2 regions of the Microbacterium pseudoresistens genome follow, and region 2 is predicted to be linked to the other one. Evidence: predicted binding sites of a transcription regulator. Region 2 holds the regulator's gene; the other holds the start of a gene.
What was found. The regulator HspR, encoded in region 2, represses chaperone genes until heat shock. The targets are predictions, from matches to a motif close to AAGTTGAGTCNNNNNGACTCAACTT.
Positions count from the first base shown of each region.

Region 1: BKA02_RS07575 (ATP-dependent Clp protease ATP-binding subunit) is a predicted target of HspR. The motif match lies at 2,717-2,741, and genes of this name have one in related genera.

Region 1 is NZ_JACCBH010000001.1:1,525,712-1,537,234, reverse strand. Features, by position in the region: gene BKA02_RS07585 (glycoside hydrolase family 13 protein) at 1-1,460, opposite strand, end outside; gene BKA02_RS07580 (LacI family DNA-binding transcriptional regulator) at 1,615-2,628, opposite strand; gene BKA02_RS07575 (ATP-dependent Clp protease ATP-binding subunit) at 2,801-5,374, shown strand; gene pheA (prephenate dehydratase) at 5,417-6,367, opposite strand; gene pgm (phosphoglucomutase (alpha-D-glucose-1,6-bisphosphate-dependent)) at 6,635-8,275, shown strand; gene BKA02_RS07560 (DUF4242 domain-containing protein) at 8,297-8,839, opposite strand; gene BKA02_RS07555 (TetR family transcriptional regulator) at 8,978-9,535, shown strand; gene BKA02_RS07550 (ABC transporter substrate-binding protein) at 9,624-11,523, shown strand, end outside.
Region 2 is NZ_JACCBH010000001.1:1,280,672-1,292,194, reverse strand. Features, by position in the region: gene BKA02_RS06375 (GH116 family glycosyl-hydrolase) at 29-2,584, opposite strand; gene BKA02_RS06370 (hypothetical protein) at 2,581-3,297, opposite strand; gene BKA02_RS06365 (ABC transporter permease subunit) at 3,300-4,190, opposite strand; gene BKA02_RS06360 (carbohydrate ABC transporter permease) at 4,187-5,113, opposite strand; gene BKA02_RS06355 (ABC transporter substrate-binding protein) at 5,097-6,413, opposite strand; gene BKA02_RS06350 (glycoside hydrolase family 183 protein) at 6,563-7,693, opposite strand; gene BKA02_RS06345 (Pr6Pr family membrane protein) at 7,863-8,549, shown strand; gene BKA02_RS06340 (flavin monoamine oxidase family protein) at 8,576-10,030, opposite strand; gene BKA02_RS06335 (heat shock protein transcriptional repressor HspR) at 10,201-10,659, opposite strand; gene BKA02_RS06330 (DnaJ C-terminal domain-containing protein) at 10,666-11,523, opposite strand, start outside.

The DNA.
Region 1 (11,523 bases), 250 kb from region 2:
TCGATCCAGGCGAACGATCCCGAGCGCAGCGGCTCGAGGGTGCGGCGCAGGTGCAGCGTGCGACGGTACAGCGACAGCATCGACGACGCGTCTGCGTCCTGCGCCTCGACGGTGCGGGCCGCCCAGTCGTCCGGCTGCGGTAGCCACGGCTCGCCGGTGCGTCCGAACCCGTACGGCGGCCGGTCGCCCGACCACGGCAGCGGCACACGGCATCCGTCGCGGCCCGGATCCACCCCGCCGGAGCGGAAGTGCATCGGATCCTGGATGCTCTCGCGCGGCAGATCCTCGACCTCCGGCAGGCCCAGCTCGTCGCCCTGGTAGATGTACAGGCATCCGGGCAGCGCCGCGACCACGAGGCTCACGGCCCTGGCGCGCCTCGTGCCGCGCTCCAGGTCGGTGGGTGTGCCGAAGCGCTTGTCGAGAAAGGCGAAGCCCGACTCCTCGCGCCCGTAGCGGGTGACGGGGCGGGTGACGTCATGGTTGGAGAGCACCCACGTGCTCGGCGCGCCCACGGGCGCATGGGCGTGCAGGGTGCGCGCGATCGACTCCCGGAACGCCGCGGCGTCGTACGGCTGCGTCATGAAGTCGAAGTTGAACGCCGTGTGCATCTCGTCGGAGCGCAGGTAGGCGGCGAAGCGGTCGACGTCGTCGAGCCAGATCTCGCCCACGAGCACGCGCGGCGGCGTGTAGCCGTCGGCGACCCGCCGCCACGACCGGTAGACGTCGTGCAGCTCGTCGCGATCCTGGGCGGGATGCGTGCCGTCGGCGCTCTCGCCGACCTCGGGCAGCGCCGCATCCTTCACCAGCAGGGCCGCCGAGTCGATGCGCACCCCCGCGACGCCGCGGTCGAACCAGAACCGCAGCACGTCCTCGTGCTCGCGGTGCACATCGGGATGGTTCCAGTTGAGGTCGGGCTGCTCGGGGGTGAACAGGTGAAGGTACCACTCGCCCGGGGTGCCGTCGGCGCCGACCGTGCGCGTCCACGTGCTGCCCTGGAAGCTCGACTCCCACCGGGTGGGGATGACGGAGCCGTCCTCGCCGCGCCCGGGGTGGAACCAGAACCGCTCGCGCTCGGGCGAGCCGGGGCCCGCGGCCAGCGCCGCGCGGAACCACGGATGCTCGGCGCTCACGTGGTTGGGCACGACGTCGATGATCGTGCGGATGCCGAGCTCTGCCGCATCCGCGATGAGCGCCTCGGCGTCGGCGAGCACGCCGAACCAGGGATGGATGTCGCGGTAGTCGGCCACGTCGTAGCCGCCGTCGGCGAACGGCGACGGATACCACGGGGTGAACCAGAGGGCGTCGACGCCGAGCGCGGCCAGGTACGGCAGCCGCTCGCGCACGCCGCGCAGGTCGCCGATCCCGTCGCCGTCACCGTCGGCGAAGCTGCGCACGTACACCTGATAGATCACGGCGGTGCGCCACCAGTCGTCGGCGTGGCCGGTTGCCTCGGTGTCCATCGTGCTCCTCGATCGGGCGATCGGATGATCGCTGCGACAAAAGTAGCTTTCCGGATACTTAAATGCAAAAACGTAACGAACTTACGTAATTTGCTGATTATTGCAGGGCGACGCCGTGCCGCCGTGTTCATTCGCCGAGGTCACGGACCGGGGATCAGCCCCGCAGAGGCGCCGTCGACCCGCGGAGCACGAGCTCGGGCTCGAAAAGCAGCTCATCGGTCGCGCTCGCCGTGCCCGCGATCTGCGCCAGCAGCAGCTCCACGGCGGCGCGCCCCATCGCCTCGATCGGCTGGCGCACCGTCGTCAGCGGCGGCTCGGTGCAGCTCATCAGGGCGGAGTCATCGAAGCCCACCACCGACACCTCACCGGGCACCGAGACGCCCCGCCGACGGGCGCAGCGGATGGCGCCGAGGGCGAGCGGGTCGCTGGCGCACACGATCGCCGTGGCGCCACGGTCCAGCAGCTTCGCCGCCCCCGCCTGACCGGATTCGAGCGCGTAGTTCCCGTGCACGACGAGGCTGGAGTCGAGCGGGTCGCCCAAGCTCGCGAGCGCCCGCTCGGCCGCCGTGCGCTTGCGCCGCGACGGCACGTGATCGGAGGGGCCGAGCAGCAGGCCGATGCGTCGATGCCCGAGCTGATGCAGGTGCGAGACAGCCTGCTCGCCCGCCGCCGCGTCGTCGGCCGCGATCGCGGGGAACGGCAGGCTCTCGACCCGCGCGTTCACGAGCACGGTGGGCAGGTTCACCTGCCGCAGTCGGTCGTAGTGCTCGTGCGGAGCATCCGCCTGGGTGTACAGGCCGCCGAGGAAGATCACGCCCGACACGTGCTGGGCCAGCAGCAGATCGACGTAGTCGGCCTCGGTGATGCCGATGCCCCCCGCGTTCTGCGTGCAGAGCACGGGGGTGTAGCCGTTCTGCGCGAGCCCGCCGCCGACGATCTCGGCCAGGGCGGGGAAGATCGGGTTGGTCAGCTCCGGCGCCACGAGCCCGACCAGGCGCGCGCGCTCGCCGCGCAGCTTGGTGGGCCGCTCGTACCCCAGCACGTCGAGCGCCGTGAGCACGGCCTGCCGCGTGGCCTCCGAGACCCCGGGCTTGCCGTTGAGCACGCGAGAGACCGTGGCCTCGCTCACGCCGACCTTCTGTGCGACCTCCGCCAACCGTCTCGTCATGCGCACATCCTATGCAAACCGCTTGCGCGCCGACGCAAAAAAACGATTCTGAGGTGTTGCTCGGAATATCCCTCGCGTTGACGCGTTCAGATTGATAAGACTACGCTCAACTTTGTAAAGTTGATAGCAGCCAACGCAAGTTTGACTGTCCGTCCGATCAGGGAGAACCAGGATGCCTGACAACACGACGCCGAACGACGGCACCAGCGCGTTCGACGAGTTCCTCGCCCGCTACCTCGCCGGCGAGCGCGCCCACGAGCAGCGCTCCATCGACCTCGCGCGGTTCCTCAGCGCACGCACGCAGGAGATCCTGCAGCGCGCGGGACGCTTCGCGCTCGAGCGCGGCCAGCGCGAGCTCGACGCCCTGCACGTGCTGAGCGTGCTCGTGCGCGACGACTCCGTCGCCTCCGCCGTCGCACGGATCGGCTCCGACGCGGGTGCGATCGCACACGCCGCCGAGGCGGGCCTTCCCGCCGCCTCGGAGGCCGCCGACGTCGACGGCGCCGTCGTGACGCCCTCCGTGCAGCGCGCCCTGTTCCACGCGTTCCAGGTCGCGCGCGCCTCCGGCTCGACCTACGTCGACCCGGAGCACCTCTTCTTCGCCCTCGTGCTCGCGCAGGACACCCCCGCCGGGCGCACGCTGGCCGACGCCGGCGTCACCGCCGAGGCGCTCACCCAGGGCGCCCGCGAGACGGTCACCCCCTCGGGTGCGCCGGCGACGGGCGCGGATGCGGCATCCGGCACCGCCTCCGAGACGCCGATGCTCGACCGCTTCGGCACCGACCTCACCGCGCTCGCGCGCGAAGGGGCGCTCGACCCGGTGATCGGCCGCGACGACGAGATCGAGCAGACGATCGAGATCCTCAGCCGCCGCACCAAGAACAACCCCGTGCTCGTCGGCGAGGCCGGCGTCGGCAAGACGGCGATCGTGGAGGGTCTGGCGCGCGCGATCGTCTCCGAGGCCGTGCCCGAGCAGTTGCGCGGCACCCGCGTGGTTGCGCTCGACCTGCCCGCCATGCTCGCCGGCGCCCGCTACCGCGGCGACTTCGAGGAGCGCCTCACCGGCACCATGGACGAGATCGCCGCGCACAGGGGCGAGATGATCGTCTTCATCGACGAGGTGCACACCGTCGTCGGCGCCGGAGGCGGCAGCGAGGGCGCCATGGATGCGGGCAACATCCTCAAGCCCCGCCTCGCCCGCGGCGAGCTGCACCTGGTGGGTGCGACGACGCTGAAGGAGTACCGCACGATCGAGAAGGACACGGCCCTGGAGCGCCGTTTCCAGCCGGTGAAGGTCGGGGAGCCCTCGGTGGAGGATGCCGTGGCGATCCTGCGGGGCCTCGCCCCCGCCTACGCCGAGCATCACGGCGTGCAGTACACGGATGCCGCCCTTCGCGCCGCCGTCGAGCTGGGCGACCGCTACCTCACCGAGCGTGTGCTGCCCGACAAGGCCATCGACCTCATCGACCAGGCCGGCGCCCGACTGCGGCTGCGTCTCGGGGTGCCCGCGGACACCGAGGCGCTGCGCGCGCGTCTGGCGGAGCTGGAGGCCGACAAGAACGCGGCCGTGAGCGCGGAGAAGTACGAAGACGCCTCGCGCATCCGCGACGCCATCGCCGAGGTGCAGGAGAAGCTCGATGGGGCGACGTCATCCGCTCCGGCGACGACCGCATCCGAGGATGCCCGATCCGACGAGGCCGTCGTCGACGAGGCGCAGATCGCCGCCGTCATCAGCCGCGCCACAGGGATCCCGGTGAACCGGCTCACCGAATCCGAGCGCGACCGGCTGGCCGTGCTCGAAGACGAGCTGCACGCCCGCGTGATCGGGCAGGACGACGCCGTGACCGCCGTGGCCAGGGCCGTGCGACGCAACCGCACCGGCATGGCCGATGCGCGCCGCCCCGTCGGATCCTTCCTGTTCCTCGGCCCCACCGGCGTCGGCAAGACCGAGCTGGCCAAGGCCCTCGCGGCGTCGCTGTTCGACGACGACCAGGCGATCATCCGCTTCGACATGAGCGAGTTCGGCGAGCGCCACACGGTCTCGCGTCTCGTCGGCGCCCCTCCGGGATACGTCGGCTACGACGAGGCCGGGCAGCTCACCGAGCGCGTGCGCCGCAATCCGTACGCGATCGTGCTGTTCGACGAGATCGAGAAGGCACATCCCGACGTGTTCAACCTGCTGCTGCAGGTGCTCGACGACGGGCGGCTCACCGACGGCCAGGGCCGCACGGTCGACTTCCGCAACACGGTGATCGTGATGACCTCGAACATCGGCTCCGAGTTCCTCGCTTCGCGCTCCGGGGCGCTGGGCTTCGTCGCCGACGGCGGCGGGGACACCGGCTTCGGCAGCGAGAAGGAGCTGCGCGACCGGGTCATGGGCAAGCTCCGCGAGGCCATGCGGCCGGAGTTCCTCAACCGCATCGACGACATCGTGCTGTTCCGCAAGCTCGACCAGACCCAGCTGGAGCGCATCGTGCGGCTCATGCTCGGCGCGACCGCCGCACGGCTGGCCGCGCGCGAGGTCTCGATCGACGTCACGGATGCCGCCGTGCGCTGGCTCGCCGAGCACGGCTACGAGCCCGAGTACGGGGCGCGTCCGCTGCGCCGACTCATCCAGCGCGAGGTCGACGACCGCATCGCCGACCTGTTCGTCACGGGTGCCCTCGGCGACGGCGGCGCGGTGACGGTCGATGCCGACGACACCGGGATCGCCGTGAGAACAGCCGCGCTGGCGACAGCGGCCTGATCGCCTCGGCGTTGCGGCGCACAGCGGCGGTGCTCCGGCGCACTACTGCGTCGGGGCACCGCTGACGAGGCTGCGCAGCCAGTCGCGCGCCTCGACGAACACGTCGTCGGCGTAGCGGTCGGGGTAGTTCACGATCTTGCGGTCCGCACGCGGGTACGACCCGAGGAACACCACGCCGGGGCTGAACCGGCGGATGCCGAGCAGCGCATCCGCCATCCGCTCGTCGTGGATGTGACCGTCGGCGTCGAGCACGAACCGGTACCGGCCCAGCGCATCGCCGATGGGGCGCGACTGCAGCAGAGACAGGTTGATGCCGCGGGTGGAGAACTGCTCCAGCAGCTCCAGCAGCGCGCCGGGGTGATCCTGCGGCAGCTCGACGATGAGCGACGTCTTGTCGGCCCCCGTGGGCGGAGCCGGGGCGATCGTGCGGGTGACGAGCACGAACCGGGTGACGGCGTTGTCGTTGTCGCCGATGTCGTCGGCGAGCACGGTGAGGTCGTGGTGGCGCACGATGCCCGGCGCGGCGACGGCGGCATCGGCGGGCAGCGTGCCGTCGAGGATGCCCAGGGCCGAGGCGACGTTGCTCGCCGCCGGCACGTGCTGGTGCGAGGGCAGCGTCTCGCCGAGCCAGCGGTGGCACTGCGCATAGGCGACCGGATGGGCCGCGACCACGCGCACGTCGTCGAGCGCGGTGCCGGGGGCGGCCACGAGCATGAAGTCGACCTTGACGAGGTACTCGCCCACGATGCGCAGGCCCGGCAGCGTCGCCAGCGCGTCGAGCGTGGTGGTCACCCCGCCCTCGACGGAGTTCTCGATCGCGATCATCGCCGCGTGGCTGCGGCCCTCGAGCACGTCGGCGAGCGCCTCGCCGACGTTGTGCACGGGCCGCCAGTCCTGGCCGCGCGCCTCGGGCACCTGATCCAGGGCCGCCTCGGTGAAGGTTCCCGCGGGTCCGAGATAGCTGTACGTGCGGCGTTCGGTCACCCGACTCACTGTAGTCCGGCACGGATGGCGGAGTCCCACCCGTGTCCGCAGTACAGATGGCTGAGCCTCACTCCGCCTCCGCGGGACGGATGGCTGACCACAGTTGCCGGACGCCCCTGATTCGGGGCGTGTCCGCTCGAAACCCGCCGAATCGTCCGCCATCCATCCCGCCGATCGTCGAAGCGCTCAGCCGTCCGTCCCGCCGACCTCCGACGCATTCAGCCATCTGTCCCCACGAGGATGCGATCCACACACTTGCGGGGGCAGACTGTTCCCATGACGAGCCGTGCCGGCCTCCCCGCGGAGGAAAGTGACCTCATCGACGTCGACGCCCTGATCGCGGCGTACTACGACCGGGCCCCCGATCCGTCGAATCCCGCCGAACAGGTCGTGTTCGGCACGAGCGGGCACCGCGGCTCGTCGCTGTCGGGCAGTTTCAACGAGAACCACATCCTCGCCACGACGCAGGCGATCGTCGACTACCGCACGGCGCAGGGCATCACCGGACCGCTGTTCCTCGGCCGCGACACGCACGCCCTCTCCCGCCCCGCCGAGCGCAGCGCGATCGAGGTGCTCGTCGCGAACGGCGTGGAGGTGCGGGTCGATGCCCGCGACTCGTGGGTGCCGACCCCGGCGCTCAGCCACGCCATCCTCACCCACAACCTCCGCACGCCCGACGGCGCCTCGGCCAGGGCGGACGGCATCGTCGTCACCCCGTCGCACAACCCGCCCCGCGACGGCGGGTTCAAGTACAACCCGCCGCACGGCGGCCCCGCCGACACGGATGCGACCGGATGGATCGCCGAGCGCGCCAACGCCCTCATCGCCGCGGGGATGGAGGGCGTGCAGCGCATCCGCTACGCCGACATCGACGCCGCCCGCATCGGTGCGTACGACTTCCGCGACGCCTATGTTCGCGACCTGCCTTCGATCATCGACGTCGATGCCATCAAGCGCGCGGGGGTGCGGATCGGCGCCGACCCGCTCGGCGGGGCCTCGGTGGAGTACTGGGCGCTCATCGGCGAGCTGTTCGGTCTCGAGCTCACCGTGGTGAACCGCGAGGTCGACCCGACCTGGCGGTTCATGACACTGGACTGGGACGAGAAGATCCGGATGGATCCCTCCTCCCCGAACGCCATGGCGTCGCTGGTCGCCAAGCGCGGCGACTACGACGTGCTCACCGGCAACGACGCCGACGCCGACCGGCACGGCATCGTCACCCCGGATGCGGGGCTGATGAACCCGAACCACTACCTCGCCGTGGCGATCGACTACCTCTTCTCGCACCGGCCGTCGTGGCGGGCGGATGCGGCGGTCGGCAAGACTCTCGTGTCGTCTATGGTCATCGACCGGGTCGCCGCCTCGCTCGAGCGCCCGCTGCTGGAGGTGCCGGTCGGCTTCAAGTGGTTCGTGCCGGGGCTGCTCGACGGCTCGGTCGCCTTCGGCGGCGAGGAGTCGGCGGGAGCGTCGTTCCTGCGCACCGACGGCACCGTGTGGTCGACCGACAAGGACGGCATCCTGCTGTGCCTGCTGGCCGCCGAGATCATCGCCGTCACCGGCAAGACGCCCTCGCAGCGCTACGCCGAACTCGAGCAGGAGTTCGGCGCCTCGGCCTACCAGCGCATCGACGCCCCCGCCACCCCCGAGCAGAAGGCGGCCCTCGCGGCCCTCGCGCCGGAGTCCGTGTCGGCGGTCGAGCTGGCGGGCGAGCCCATCACCGCGAAGCTCTCGCACGCGCCGGGCAACGGAGCCGCGATCGGCGGGCTCAAGGTGCAGACCGAGCACGCCTGGTTCGCCGCGCGCCCCTCCGGCACCGAAGACGTCTACAAGCTGTACGCCGAGAGCCTGCGCGGCCCCGAGCACCTCGCCCAAGTGCAGGACGAGGCGCGGACCGTCGTCGCCGCCGCACTGAACTGAGCGCGCGTCAACGCACGGGGCTCAGCTCACGACGGCGTCGGCATCGAGCGCCTGTAGCCGGCTGATCGGCGTGCTCACGACCTCGCGCGCGTTGCGGACGGCCGCCTCGTCCTGCGCATCGTAGAAGCACAGGCACTTCTGGGTGTCCTCGCGCACGTAGGTGCGCAGGAACGAGACATCGTCGAGGGTGTCGTACAGCGGCGACTTCTCCTTCTTGCGCGCGAGGTACTGCTCCATCGTCACCTCGGCGGGGATGTCCCACTCCACGAGGTAGCCGGCACCGGCGCCGCGCTCGCGCACCTGCTCGACCGTGGCGCCCACGATCCGCACGGGCACCGCCTCGGTGATCGAGGCGACGCCGGGGAGCGCGGCCGCGTCGAGCACGACACCCGCGCAGTCGTCGCCCTCGAGGATGAGGTAGACCCGCTCGTGACCCGCGGGAACCTGGGCCTCGACCAGCGTTCCGCCAGACGACGCATAGGCGGCGGCCACGGCCTCGATGACGGTCGCGGCGCTCTGGCGACCCGGCTCGCTCAGTTCGGCCTCGACGAGAAACAGGCCCATGCGGTCCTCCGTTCCGGAGCCGGCGGCTCCTGCGCGTGCGGCCGGAATCGGCGGCACGGGATGTCAGTGACTAGACAGGTCTGTCTAGTCACCGCCCAGCGTATCCGATCGACGCCCGACGCTCCGTAACATGGTGACGTGACCACGCTCACTCCCGCCGCCGACCGCCTGCTCCAGTCGGCCAGCCGCCTGTTCTGCCAGGAGGGCATCCGCCCCGTCGGCATCGACCGCATCCTCGCCGACGCCGGCGTCGCCAAGGCGACCCTCTATCAGGCGTTCGGCTCGAAGGAGGCGCTCATCGTCGCCCACCTCGAGCGCCGCGACATGGCAGACCGCCAGGCGTACCGCGCGCACATCGCGTCCATCCCCGCTGGTCCCGCGCGGCTGCTCGCCTCCTTCACCCTGGCGGCGCGGCGCACCGCCGCCGACGGCTTCATCGGATGCGTGTACCTCAACGCGCTCAACGAGTTCCCCGAGCCCGACGAACCCATCGGCCGCGCCGTGCGACAGCACCGCGACTGGGTGCAGGAGCAGTGGCGGGATGCCGTGAGCGCCCGCGACGACGCCGAGCGGATCATCGCCGAGGCGCAGGTCGCCTACGACGGCGGGCTGCTCGGCTCGAAGGTCGAGCACTCCCCCGCGCCCATCGAGCTGGCCGGCGAGATCGTGCGCACCCGCCTCGCCGCTGCAATCTGACGTCACACGAGCACAGACGGGTCTGTCTGGTTGTTACGCTCGCCCCATCCCCCGAGCCGCGATCGCGGCGCACGCGACTGGAGCAGCCGTGACCGACACCACCCCGCCCGGCGAGCAGACGCCCGGATCCGCCCCGATAGCCGAGGTGCGCGACGCCGGCGTCGTCCGCGGCGGCACCGAGGTGTTCTCTGGGCTCGACCTCGCACTCCTCCCCGGCGAGCTGCTCACGATCGTCGGCCCCTCCGGCGCGGGCAAGTCCACGCTGCTGTCGCTGCTGTCGGGACTGCTCGCCCCCACCGCCGGCACCGTGCGCCGCCCCGAAGACGAGGGCGGGTCCACCCGCGTCGTGTTCCAGGATGCGCATCTGCTGCCCTGGCGCACCGCCGCCGAGAACGTGCGCCTGGGACTGGAGTACCGCGCCAACGGCGGGCACGGACTCGGCCACGCGCGGGATGCGGATGCGACCGTCGCCGCACTCCTGGCGGACCTCGGGATCGCCGAGCTCGCCGATCGCCTTCCCGTGCAGCTCTCGGGCGGTCAGGCCCAGCGCGTCGCGATCGCGCGTGCCGTGGCGGCCCGGCCCAGCCTGCTGCTGCTCGACGAGCCGTTCTCGGCACTCGATCCGCTCACCCGCGCCGACACCCAGGCCTGGCTGCGCCGCGTGCACGAGCACCGCGGACTCACCACTGTGCTCGTCACGCACGACCTCGCCGAAGCCGCGCGCCTCGGCGACCGGGTGGCCGTGCTGCGGCCGGGGCGGGAGGGTCTGCACATCCTCTCCTCCGACGGCGACGACCACGCCGCCCTCGAGGCCGAGCTGCTCGCGCGCTTCGCCGACGAGATCGGCGACGACGAACCCGTTGACGACGCCGTCCTCACCGGGGCGCCGAAGCCCGCCCGGTCGCGGCGCGAGTTCCTCACCCTCGCCGGCGCCGGTGCCCTGCTGGCGCTGCCCGTCGTCGCCGCGGGCACCGTGCGGGGCGGATCCGCCTCGGCCGAGCCGAACGCGGGAGGCGTCAACCCGGATGCCGGACCCGCCCGTGATCCCGACGCGCCCCGAGACACCCTCCGCATCGGCTATCTGCCCATCACCGATGCCGCCCCGCTCCTGCTCGCCCACGACTCCGGCGCCTTCGCCGAGCGCGGCATCGACACTCCGACGCCCACATTGTTCCGCGGCTGGGCGCCGCTGGTCGAGGCGCTGCAGGCCGGCAGCGTCGACATCGTGCACCTGCTCATGCCCTCTGCCATGCAGCTGCGCTATGAGGCGGGCGTGCCGGTGAGCGTGCTCGCCTGGAACCACGTGAACGGCTCGGCCGTGACCGTGCGCCCCGACGTCACCGACATCGCCCAGCTCGCCGGCACCACCTTCGCCGTGCCCGGCTGGTACTCGGTGCACAACGTCGTCTTCCAGCAGCTGCTGCGGGATGCGGGCCTCACCGCCGTCATCAACCAGGAACCGAGCGTCGAGGCGGGCACCGTGCAGCTCGTGGTGCTCGCCCCCGCCGACATGCCCGCCGCGCTGGGCGCCGGATCTGTGTCGGGCTACATCGTCGCCGAACCCTTCTGCGCGGTCGCCGAGGTTCAGGGCGTGGGCCGCATCCTCCGCTTCACCGGAGATGTGTGGCGCGAGCACGCGTGCTGCGTGACCGTGGTGCGCGAAGATCTCGTGACCGGCGACCCCGACCTGGCCCAGCGCGCCGCGGATGCCGTGGTCGCCGCCCAGCGGCTGATCCTCGATGACCGTGCGGCCGCCGCCGAGCGCCTGAGCGCAGGCGGTTACCTGCCCCAGTCGCCCGAGGCCATCGCCAAGGTGCTCGTGGAGCACGGCGAGGAGCACTACGTGGAGGACGGCGCGATCCACCACCCGGAGTGGGAGCAGTCGCGCATCGGCTTCCAGCCGTACGCCTACCCGAGCTACACCGAAGAGCTCGTGCGGCAGATGCGCCTGACCACCATCGACGCCGACACCGCATGGCTGGATCGGA
Region 2 (11,523 bases):
ATATCGACACTGTCGGCCGGGGTCGACGTCAGGCTTCGGCCCGCGCGGCACGCTGAACGGAGAGGTCGACGCTACCCGCGCGGACGTCGATGTCGACGCAGTCTTCGGTGACCTGCACCAGGCCGTATCCCGTCGACGAGATCCACGGCCAGCGGCCGTCCCGAGACACGACCATCGTTCCGGCCAGCTCATCGATGTGCACACCGGTCATTGCTTGAAGCACGGTCCACCCCGCCATGCCGCGGACGTAATGGTCGCCGCACTCGATCTCGTTGTACGGATTGCGCCGACGCCCGTCGGACCGGGTCCACATGGCATCGAGGATGCTCTGCGCCTCTTCGTCGAGCCCCTCGTACAGACAGTGCGCGGCGACCTGATACTCCACGCCGCTCCACACCTCGTCGGCGTACCGCGTGGGCACCTCCGGTCGCCCGCCCGCCGGCCACGAGCACATGAGCAGACCCGAGTCGTCCGCAGCATCGGCATAGACGCGATAGATGTGCGCGAAGTCGTCGAACCCGTGGCGGAGGTTCGTCTTCACGATGTGACGCAGCGCGCTACGGATGTGCTCCTCCGGCAGGATGTACCCGAGACCGAGCTGGTGCGCCCACCACTGGCCGATGACCTGGTCGCTGAGCGTTCCGGTCAGCCACTGGAACTCGTCGGGGTCGCCGTCCTCCAGCACCTGGATGTAGTGCCCGTCCCGGAACAGGCGTTCGTCGTACGCTGCGGACCCGGAGAGGAAGCGCCGCCGGGCGTCTTCACCGGTCTCATCGTCTCCCACGATCGAGGCCAGCTCCTCGAGCGCTCGGAGCGCCGTGAGCCACAGCGTGCCCATGAACGGGTTGATCCCGGCGAGATCGATGTCGTGCGTGCTCGGCTGGATCCCGTGGAGCACGCCGTCGTCGTGGAGATCCCATTTCTCCACGACGTGGCGGTAGAGCCGGATGATCGCGTCCCAACGCCCCTCCAGCCAGTCCTTGCCCGCCCCGTGCTGCACATCGCGCAGAGTCTTCAGGATGGTGGCGAGCATGCCGTCGAGGGCGGGCTCTTCGGGCCCCCCGATGATCTCGTCGTGCATCTGCGGAAGATACGTCGGCACGCGCAGTCGATGCGGGATCGCCCCCGAGGGGGCCTGCAGCACATCGAACTCCGTATCGCGCATGTTCCGCTCGAGCTCCGGCCACAGGCCGGCCAGAGCGGCCTCGTACTGCCAGACGTGCGTGCAGTTGAGGGGACAGGATCCGCCGAAGCTCGCCGCCCACATGACCGTGGACGCACCGAGCGAGCCCTCGTATCCGTAGAAGCGCCCGTCGGCGCCGATGAAGCACGTCGGGCTGCGCACGAGTGCGGCCTGGGCCGCCATCCGATCGACCATGCGCTCGTCGAGATCGGAATCCATGAGCGTCTGCGTCCACGCCGACGTGCGCCGCACCAGCTCGTCCCACTGCGTGGCGAACGTCTCCTGCACGGCCACGGCATCCGGATGACGCAGCGCGTAGGCGTTGCCGAGATAGAAGCGCGTCGATCCCCACTCCGCGGAGTTCTGGCCGAACTGCTCGATGTCGACCATGCGATTGGGGAAGTACCAGGTGAGCGCGAAGCGGATCGTGCGGGATTCTCCGGGCGCCAGCCGGAACGGCACGCCGACCACCCCGAGCCACGACGTCCCGGCGGGGCTCGGACCGACGCCGCTCGCCGGCGCGTTCAGCTGGGGGTCGGCGATCATCGGCGCCTGACGGAGCCGCGACACACCGGTGTTGAGGGCGCGCGATTCGAGGAAGGTCACGAGGTGGTCCACACCGGTGCATCGCGGCAGCACCGCGGCATCGGCGTCATCGGTCGCGATGACCATCTGCCCGGCGAACGGATCCGTCTCGGTCAGGGCGGGGTTGTCCATCACCACGGATGTCCATCCGCCGGCGCGACGCAACCGGTTGACGTTGCCGCCGAGGCCCGGGGCCGTCGCCCCGATGGGGGTGACGCCGTCCCACCCGACCGCGTTCAGCATCGAGCCTGCGAGGGTACCGTGCACATCGACATCGCTCGTGTTCTCGATGCGGATCTGCACACCGGCACCCGGGAGGCTGCTGAACTCGACGTCGCCCGGCTCCATCGGATTGAAGTACCGCAGCGTCACCGCCACCGGGCTGCGCTCGTCGGACAGCGCCACCTCTGCGAACGGGTACGTTCCCGAGAATGCCGCGTTCCGGAACGTGCCGACGCGCTCGGCCGCGTCGCGCATCCATTCGGGTACCTCGCCGTCTGTCACGAGCGGTGCGGCCGGATCGTCTTGCGGAGTCCCCTGGAGCATCGCGGTGAAATCCACCGGCGGCTCGATCTGCGTCGCGCGGATCCAGAATGCGGTCCCGGGGAGCGCGCCCCGATGATTCGGCTTTCCCGTCAGCTGCCACTGGCGCATGGAACCGTCCGCCGCGACGGCGAATCCACCGGTGCCGATGCCTCCGACCGGCATGGCCAACGCCGGCGCTTCGGTGTGGGCGAGGCCCTGATGCAGCAGAGAATCCTGATGCAGCAGAGAGTCCTCGTGCGGCAGCGAAGGGGTCTCGTCGGGATCGGTCATCGTAATCCTCGTGTGGTGTGCGTAATGGTCGGCAGGGCGCGTGATGTGACGGGGGCGAGTTCGGGAAGACGCACGCCCACCGCGGGCAGAACCGTCCAGGCGGCGGCGAAGGAGAGCACGACCGCGACGGCGGGGATCAGGACGAGGGCGCTGGGCGCCCAGGTCGTCGACGCCCAGGTCGCGGCGCCGAGTGCGACGAGCACGGCGACCGGGGGGATCGGTCGGCGAGCAACCGCGTAGAAGGCGGCGACGAGGATCGAGGACAGCGCTTCGGATCTCACCGTCGACAGGGGAAGAGCGACGGACACGACCAGCACGGCCACCCCGGTGAGGACGACGCCGACGATGCTCACGAACGAGAAGGCCGGCATCGTCGGCGTGATCATCGCCGCGCATGCCGTCAGGCTCACCGTCGCTCCCGGCCCACCGATCAGAAGGAGCGCACGGCCGTATCGAACCGCCGGCGAGGCCACCTGCGCGTCGAAGACGTCGGTGCTGATGCGTGCCATCGCCCACCCCGTGGGCACGGCGGTGAGAACCGCGGCGATGAGCGGCGCGAGCACCGCGAACCCGCCGGGCAGGCCGCTCGATGCGACGAGAGCGAGCATGAAGAGCGCCCCCGCGACGACCAACCGCGGCAATGCCGACCACAGCGCCGCCGGAAGACGCAGCAGAATCGGATCGATCCTGCGCGGCGCTGCCTCATACGACACGGTCACCCCTTCAGCCCCGTCGCGGCGACGCTCTCGACGAACTGACGCTGGAATGCGAGGAAGAGGATCAGCAGCGGCAGCACGACCATGGTGATCGCGGCGAACACCACGACGGCGGGTGCGGCCCCGAACCCGTTCTGGAGCACGACCAGACCCAGCGGGAGGGTCATGTTCTCCGGACTGGCGAGGAAGATCAGCGGTGCGAAGTAGGCGTTCCATGACGCCTCGAAGCCGAGGATCGCGAGCGCGGCGATCGCCGGGCCGGACAACGGCAGCAGCATCCGGAACAGGATCCATCCGTGTCCGGCGCCGTCGATCGTCGCCGCCTCGTCCAGCTCTCGCGGAATGGTCTTGAAGTACTGCGTGAGGAAGAAGATCTGGAAGACGTTGACGAGTGCGGGCAGCCACAGCGCCGCCAGCGTGTCGACCAGGCTCAGCTCCCGCATCATGATGAAGATCGGGATGATCAGCAGCTGGGCCGGCACCATGAGCGCGGAGAGCATGATGACCAGGAGCGTCCCGCTCCCGCGGAATCGGATGCGCGCGAAGCCGTACGCCGCGAGCAGCGAGAAGAACAGCGACCCCGCGGTGCTGATGACGGCGACGATCAGCGAGTTGAGGAACTGCTGCCCGATCGGCATCAGTTCGAAGACCTTGCCGAAGTTCTCCATCGTGAACGGTATCGGCAGCCACTTGGGCGGTGACGCGAATGCCGCGGCGCGGTCGGTCAGGCTGGTCATGACCAGCCAGATCAGCGGCGACAGCATGAGCACGCCGAAGATGAACAGGATGACGGCGACGATGCGGTCCGCCGCGTGCCTGCGCGTGCGCCGCGACCGGTCGACGCGGGTCAGCAGGTCCGGTGCGCCGACGATCTCGTTGGTGACAGTCACGATTCGAACACCCACTTCCTGCGGCCGAGGAACTGCAGCAGCGTGACGGCCATCACGATCACGAAGACGAGGAGGGCCACGGCCGCCGCATACCCCATGTCGAAGGCCTGGAAGCCCTTCTCGTACAGGTACATGACGATGGTCTTCGTGGAGTTCTGCGGCCCGCCCCGGGTGATGATCTGGATCGGGTCGAAGATCTGGAAGGCACCGATGAACGTGATGATCGTGGCGAAGAACAGCGTGGGCGACATCAGCGGCAGCGTCACGTTCCAGAACGTCTGCCAGGCCGTCGCGCCATCCGTCTTCGCGGCCTCGATCAACTCGCGCGGAACGGTCTGCAGGCCGGCCAGCATGATGATGAAGGTGAATCCGAGCGTGTGCCAGAGATCGATGAAGATGATCGCCGGAAGCGCCCAGGCCGGGTCTGCGAAGAAGTTCGGAAGGTCGATCCCGATCATCGCCGCGTACTGCGCGACGTAACCGAAGGTCGGATCGAGCACGTACTTCCACAGCAACGACACCGCCGCCCACGAGATGAGGAACGGGAAGAAGATCGCCACCCGGAGGAAGTAGCCGAAGGCGCGGCTGATGATGCGGTTCACCGCGATGGCCAGCAGCAGGCCGAACAGGAGGTGCGTCACCACGGATGCGGCCGCAAAGACGAACGTGTTCATCAGCACCGTGGGCAGCACTGGATCCGAGAACAGGTCGACGAAGTTCTTCGCGCCGACGAAGCTCGGCTCGGTCAGCAGATCCCACTTGAACAGCGCCAGGGCGATGGCGAAGACGAACGGTCCCGCAATGAAGACGAGGAACAGCAGCAGCGCCGGGCTGACGAAGAACCATCCTGCGATGGTGGTGCGGCGGCGCCGGAGCGATGCCCCGGGCCGCCGCACCATCATGGCGTCACTTGCTGCCGACAAGGCCTTCGAGCTCCTTCTGCGCCTTGGACAGCGTCTCCTGGGCATCGCCCTGACCGGAGATGATCGTCGTCCAGGTCTCTTCGATCAGCTTCTGCGCCTCAGCGCCGCGATCGATCGACGGGATCGGAGTGGCGAAGTCCATCGCCTCACTCAGTCGCACGCTGTGCTCGGGAGCGTCGTCGGTGAAGAAGCTCGACACGGCGACGGAGTCGCGCGCCGGAACGATCGTTCCGCCGACGCTCGCGAAGTACTGGCTGGCCTCTTCCGACATGAGGAACTTGATGAACGTCCAGGCCGCTTCCTTGTTCTGGCTGTTCTTGGTGATGTTCCACGCGTCCCATCCGACGGGCGATCCGTTGCCGACCTTCGTCGGCCAGTTCACGAACACGGTGTTCTCCACCATGTCGAGGTCGCGGATCGCGATCGTGGGCCAACGGCCTCCGTTGATGATCGCGAGCTTGTCCTGGGCGAACGCGGCGTTCGTGTCGAACTGGCCGCCGGGCTCGGGAGCGAGCCCTTCTTCGACGAGGCTGCGGGCGAACTCGGCGGCTTCGACGGCCTCAGGGCTGTCGTAGGTCGGGGTCTCCCAGTCATCGGTGAAGGTGCTCCCGCCGTTCGTGGTCAGCCACGGCATCACGGTATCGAAGTATCCGGAGCCGGCGGGGAGCATGTACGCACCCGTCTTCTCCTTGATCTGCTGGGCGGCGGTGTGGAACTCATCCCAGGTCCAGTTGCCGTCCTCGGGGATGGCGACTCCCGCCGCCTCGAACACCCGCTTGTTCAGGTACATCCCCATCGTGTTGTAACCCCCGGGGATGAAAACGGTTTCACCATCGGGGTCCGATGCGTAGGTCTCGTTGAACTCCTTCAGCCGCGGGTTGATGTCGTTCCAGTAGTCGTCGACATACTTCTGGTCCTCCTTGATGAAGGGCGCCAGCGGCTCGAGGACGCCCTTGGAGGCGAACATCCGCTGACCCTCGGTCGCGACCTGGATGATGTCGATCTTCTGACCGCCCGCGAGCCGGGTGGCCACCGTGTTCGAGAAGGTCGCCCAGTCGCCGCTCGGGATGCCCTGTGCCTTGAGCTTGATGTCGGGGTATTGCTTGTTGAACTCCGCGAACAGGGAGTTGAAGGCCTTCTGCTGGTCAGTGTCGCCCATGTAGACGAAGGTCAGGTCGCCGCTCTCCGGATCGCCCGCGGCGCCACCGCCGCCGCCCCCGCCGGAACAGCCCGCCATCAAGATCACGGATGCAGCGGCGGCCGTGATCGCAAGTCCAAGCCTCTTGGTGTTCTTGTGCATCTGTCCCTCCTCAGGAACGCGACTCCTCGGTGAGTCGTTGCTGTGGCAGGCCCCGTCGACCTTGACGTGATCGAAGACCCGTGGTGGTCTCCGACGACCTGCACGTCAGATTAGACGAAATCGATTTCAAGCACAACACCGACCTGAAGTCATTCGATCCTGTCCAGTTCCGCGGAGAACCAGAAGACGTTGTACGGCCCCCACAACGAGAGGGTGAAGTAGATCCGGCGGCCGTCGTCGTCGACATAGCGCGGATTCATGTACGGCGAGTAGAGCCCGTCGTACTGATCCCCCGGGACGAGCACGAGCGGATCACCCCACGGCCCCCACGGGGTCACGCCTTCGCGGATGATCGCGTCACCGCCGTCGGAGTATGTCATCAGCCACCGCTCGAGATACGACGACCACACGACCGAGAGCTCGCCGATCGTCCCCTCGACCACCGGTGCTGCCTCGCTGAGCTCCGTGCTCCACATCGGATCCCCGTCATCCGTGCCCGCGAAGTACTCGTACGCCGCTTGCGATTCGACCGACTCCGGAGTCGCGGGTACGCGCATCAGATGAACGTTGCCGAATCGCCCGGCCGGGATCGTCCACAGATACACCCAGTCCCGCGCCCCGTCAGAGACCTGAGCCGCCGCGAACTGGACGAAATCCGAGTCGCCCGGCCACTGAACCCCTTCCACCTGCTCCCAGGTCTCGCCGTCATCGTGCGACACGATCAGTGCGGCGTAGTTCGCATCCCAGTCGCCGGCCGCGCCCCAGTGCTTCACCGACATGTACGAGACGTAGATGTTCGACCCGACGGTGAAGCCGTAGGTCGGGATCTTCGTCACCTCGCCGCCCGCATCGTTGCCCTGGTGATCGCCCTCGATCAAGGGCGCGGCGATTCCGAGGGCATCGTCGACCCAGCCGTCGAACTCGATGCCGTCGGCCGGGTCGTCATCCGTCGTCCACGCCCCTGTGTTGGAACGCCACATGTCTCCCTGCCCGCCGGTCGAGTCGGGATCGCGCTCGCCGAACGTGTCGCCGAACAGGAACAGCGTCCGGTCGCCGACGTTGACCATGGAGCCGAGATCCGTACCGGCCACCATGACCGACTCGGTGTCGTTGATCGCACCGGGCCCCGTGAGCTGCGCGATCTCGGTGAGCTCGGACACGCCGCCCAGGACGAACGGTTTGTCGGGGTTCGGATCAAGCGTCACCTGATCGGTGGAGCATCCGGACAGTGCCATCAGGGCGACGGCCGCAAGCACCGCCGTGCAACAAGACCTGCGCATCGGATCACACTCCCTGGGATCGGATCAGAAATCGATTTCAACAGATCCGGAGGGCAACTTCAACCATCTAGCCGCCACTCTCACCCCTGCGGATCGGCACCCGACGCGGACTACGTAGACTCTCTCCAGGGGCGGGAGGCGTGCTCCCGCAGTGGGAGGCGACTGGACGGTGAGGGCTCGGACCGTCGTCGCCCTGGCACGCCTGCTCACCGCCGCCGTCTGCCTCATCGCTCTGACGCATCGACTTCTGTGGGGTCTGGGCTCGCAGACAATCGCGGGCGAGAACTTCTTCGCCTATCTCACCGTGCAGTCCAACATCGCGCTGATGCTGCTGCTGATCGCCGCCGGCATCGTCGCCTTCCGGCGCGCCACCGATCCGCGGTGGGTCACGGTGGGCCTCGCACTCGTGCTCACCTGGACCATCACCGCCGGGATCGCCTTCGCGCTGATCGTGTGGCAGGCCGAGCTGCACGGCATCCGCATGTACGTGCCGTGGTCCGATCTGCTCATCCACTACTGGCTGCCGGCCTGCACGGCGCTGGGATGGATCGTGAGCCCTGGGCACCGGCGCGTGCCGTGGGTCGTCGTGCCGATCTCGCTCGTGTTCCCCCTCGTCTGGGGCGGATTCACGATGTGGCGGGGCACGCTCATCGGCTGGTATCCGTACTACTTCCTCGACCTGCGTCAGGTGAGCGGATTCGGGGAATTCGCCGCCACCTCGGCGATCGCGCTGGCGATCTTCGCCCTCATCGCGTCGATCCTCGTGTTGATCAGCCGCATCCGGCCGCTGCACTGGCAGGGGGTGCCCCGGCGCGCCCTGCGCCGGGCGCGGGCACTGCGCGCACGCGGGCGCTAGCCCCGCTCGATCTCGCTCGCCTCGATCTAGCTCTCGTCGGGCTCGGCGGTGAAGCGCGCGAGCGATTCGGCGGCCGCGGCGAGCACGGCGGCGTCGTCGAGCTCGGCGAAAGCCCCGGCGGCATCGCCGCCGACGATCCCGACGAGCACGGGATCGCCGGTGACCGCGCTCAGGTTGATCCAGGTGCGCACGACAACGGGCGCGGGTTCGTCGTCTGCGGCGTGGCCTGCGCTCTCCTCGGCCGCCTCGCCGCCGGATGCGTCCGCCGCGCTCTCGCCGGTGTCGACGAGGTGCCACACGGCGGCCTCGGTCTGCCAGAACGGCTCGTCGAACCGCATCCACACGGTCTCGATGCGTCCCATCCCCAGGGCGGAGATGGCACCGCGGTAGGCGAACGGCAGCGGCGGGTCGAACTCGATCCCCTGCTGCTGCAGCACGCCGAGCGGCGCGGTGACGATCGCCCGATCGAACGACAGCGACTCCCCCGTGCCCAAGCGCAGGCTCAGCCCCGAATCGTCGTAGGCGATGCGCGTGACCGGCGACGACAGCGTCAGCTGCACGCCGTCGAGCGACTCGGCGATCACCGAGGTCGGATCGCCCAGCGGTGCCGCCAGCTCCAGGGTCGGAAGCACGGGCGGGAACCACGCCGACGCTTCGTCGGCCTCGGCGCCGGAGAACGCGCTGCAGTAAGCGAGCGTCGCCTGCAGGATCGGGTCGTCGAGGTCGGCGCCGGTCTCGGCGAGCGCATCGGCGAGCGAGACGTCGGCGGGGAGGTTCTTCGCCGCCTCGACCGCGCCGGCCAGCGGATCCTGGCCCGACGGCTCGACGGCGATCTCTGCGCCGTCGTCGCCGAACCAGCCCTCGCCCTGCAGGTCGGCCACGCGGATGCCGATGTCCTCCAGTCCCGCGCGCAGCTCGTCGTCACCGCGGCTCAGCAGCCAGCCGCCCAGCTGCACGGTCACGGGCCAGGCGTCGTCGGTGATCGCGTGGGTGCGACCGCCCGTGCGATCACGCGCCTCGAAGACGGTGACGTTCACGTCGGCGGCTGCCACACGCGCCGCGGCCGCAGCCCCGGCGAGACCCGCGCCGATCACGGCGATCCGCTCGTCGCCACCGGCCACGGCCAGCAGATGGTCGGCCGCGCGCTTGCCCGAGCTCACGGCGCCGCGCATGGTTCCCGGGGCGTCCTCGTCGGTGGCTTCGCCGGCGAGGAAGATGCGCTCGGACACCGGCTCGGCGAGCACACCGCGGAGCCCCGCCTGGGCGCCGACCGGCGTGATGCTCGCCGCGCCGCGAGAGAACGGATCGGCCGACCACGCGCTGCGCTGAAACGCCGCCGGGGTCGGGATCGGACTCGGCGGCGGCGTCGGGGTGGGCTTGGGCGTGGAGGTCTTCGTGGGTGTCGGCTCGGGCACGCACGACGCGAGCAGCACGGAGACGGCGCCCATTCCGGCGCCGACCAGCAGCGTACGGCGCGTCATCCTCATCGTCAGCCAGCCTATGCCCTCGGGCCGGATCCTGACCGCGAGACGGCATCTGCGTCCCGAGACCATGCGCGGATCACGCGGTCTCGGGCGGGAGGCGTCGTCTCGCGGGTTCGGGCAGGAAGGGTTCGGGCGGGACGGGTTTCGGCGGGAAGGATGCGGGGCGATCAGTCCCGCGACGAGTCGTCCGGATCATCGGCGGGCGCCCGACGCGGGCGCCACAGCACGATCTCGGTGGAGCGGCGGATGCGCCGGCCCGACGGCACGGTGACGATCGAGCCCTCCGCTCCGGCGGCAAACACGCGCACTCCGGGACGGTTCTCCCGCTCGCGGCGCAGCTCCTGTTCGAGCTCGGCGACGCGACGGCGAAGATGACGCGCCTCGTCTTCAAGGTCGAGCAGCCGGGCGATCGCCGGCAGGCTCATCCCCTCGCTGCTCAGCTGCGCCACCTCGCGCAGCTGAGCGATGTCACGTGTCGAATACCGCCGCGATCCGCCCCGCGTGCGCCGGGGCACGACGAGGCCGATGCGGTCGTACTGCCGCAGCGTCTGCGGATGCATGCCCGCCAGCTCGGCGGCCACGGCGATGGCGAACACCGGGGTGTCGGCATCCATGTGCTCAGCCATTGTCGATCATCCCCGCGCCTTCGACATCAGGTCGGCGCGCGGGTTCTCGGCGGGCGCGGCCTCACGGAAGCGCTCCAGCGCCTCCTTCGCCGCGGCGTCGAGGTGCGAGGGAACGGCCACCTCGAGCTGGGCGAGCAGGTCGCCCGTGCCCTTGGTCGACTTCACGCCACGGCCCTTGACCCGGAGCACGCGGCCGGAGGGCGTACCAGGCGCCACCTTGAGCTTGACCGGATCGCCGCCCAGCGTGGGCACCTCGATCGTCGCACCCAGCACGGCCTCGGTGAAGGTCACCGGCACCGTCACACGCAGGTTGAGCCCATCACGGGTGAACACCGGATGCGGGCGCACCGTGACGAGCACGACGATGTCGCCCCTCTCCCCGCCGTCCGGAGACGGCCGGCCGCGGCCGCGCAGACGGATCTTCTGCCCGTCTTTCACCCCCGCCGGGATCTTGACCTTGAACGGCTTGCCGTCCTCTCCCTGCAGCGTGATCGTGTCGCCGTTCACCGCCGTGGCGAAGTCGAGCGTCGTACGCGCGGTGACATCGGCGCCGCGCTGCGGACCGCCGAAGCCGCGGTAGCCGCCGCTGGACTGCCCGAACCGGCCCGAGCCGAAGGATCCGCCCCCGCCGCCCTGGTTGAACATCGAGAAGATGTCGTCGAAGTTCGCGTTGCCCTGCCTGCCCTGGTTGAACATGCTGAACACGTCTTCGAAGCCGCCACCCCCGCCGGAGCCGCCCGCGGTGAACCGTGCACCGGATCCCATCGCGCGGATCTGGTCGTACTCCGTACGCTGCTCCTTGTCGCTGAGCACGGCGTACGCCTCGCTGATCTCCTTGAACTTCGCCTCCGCGGCGGTGTCGCC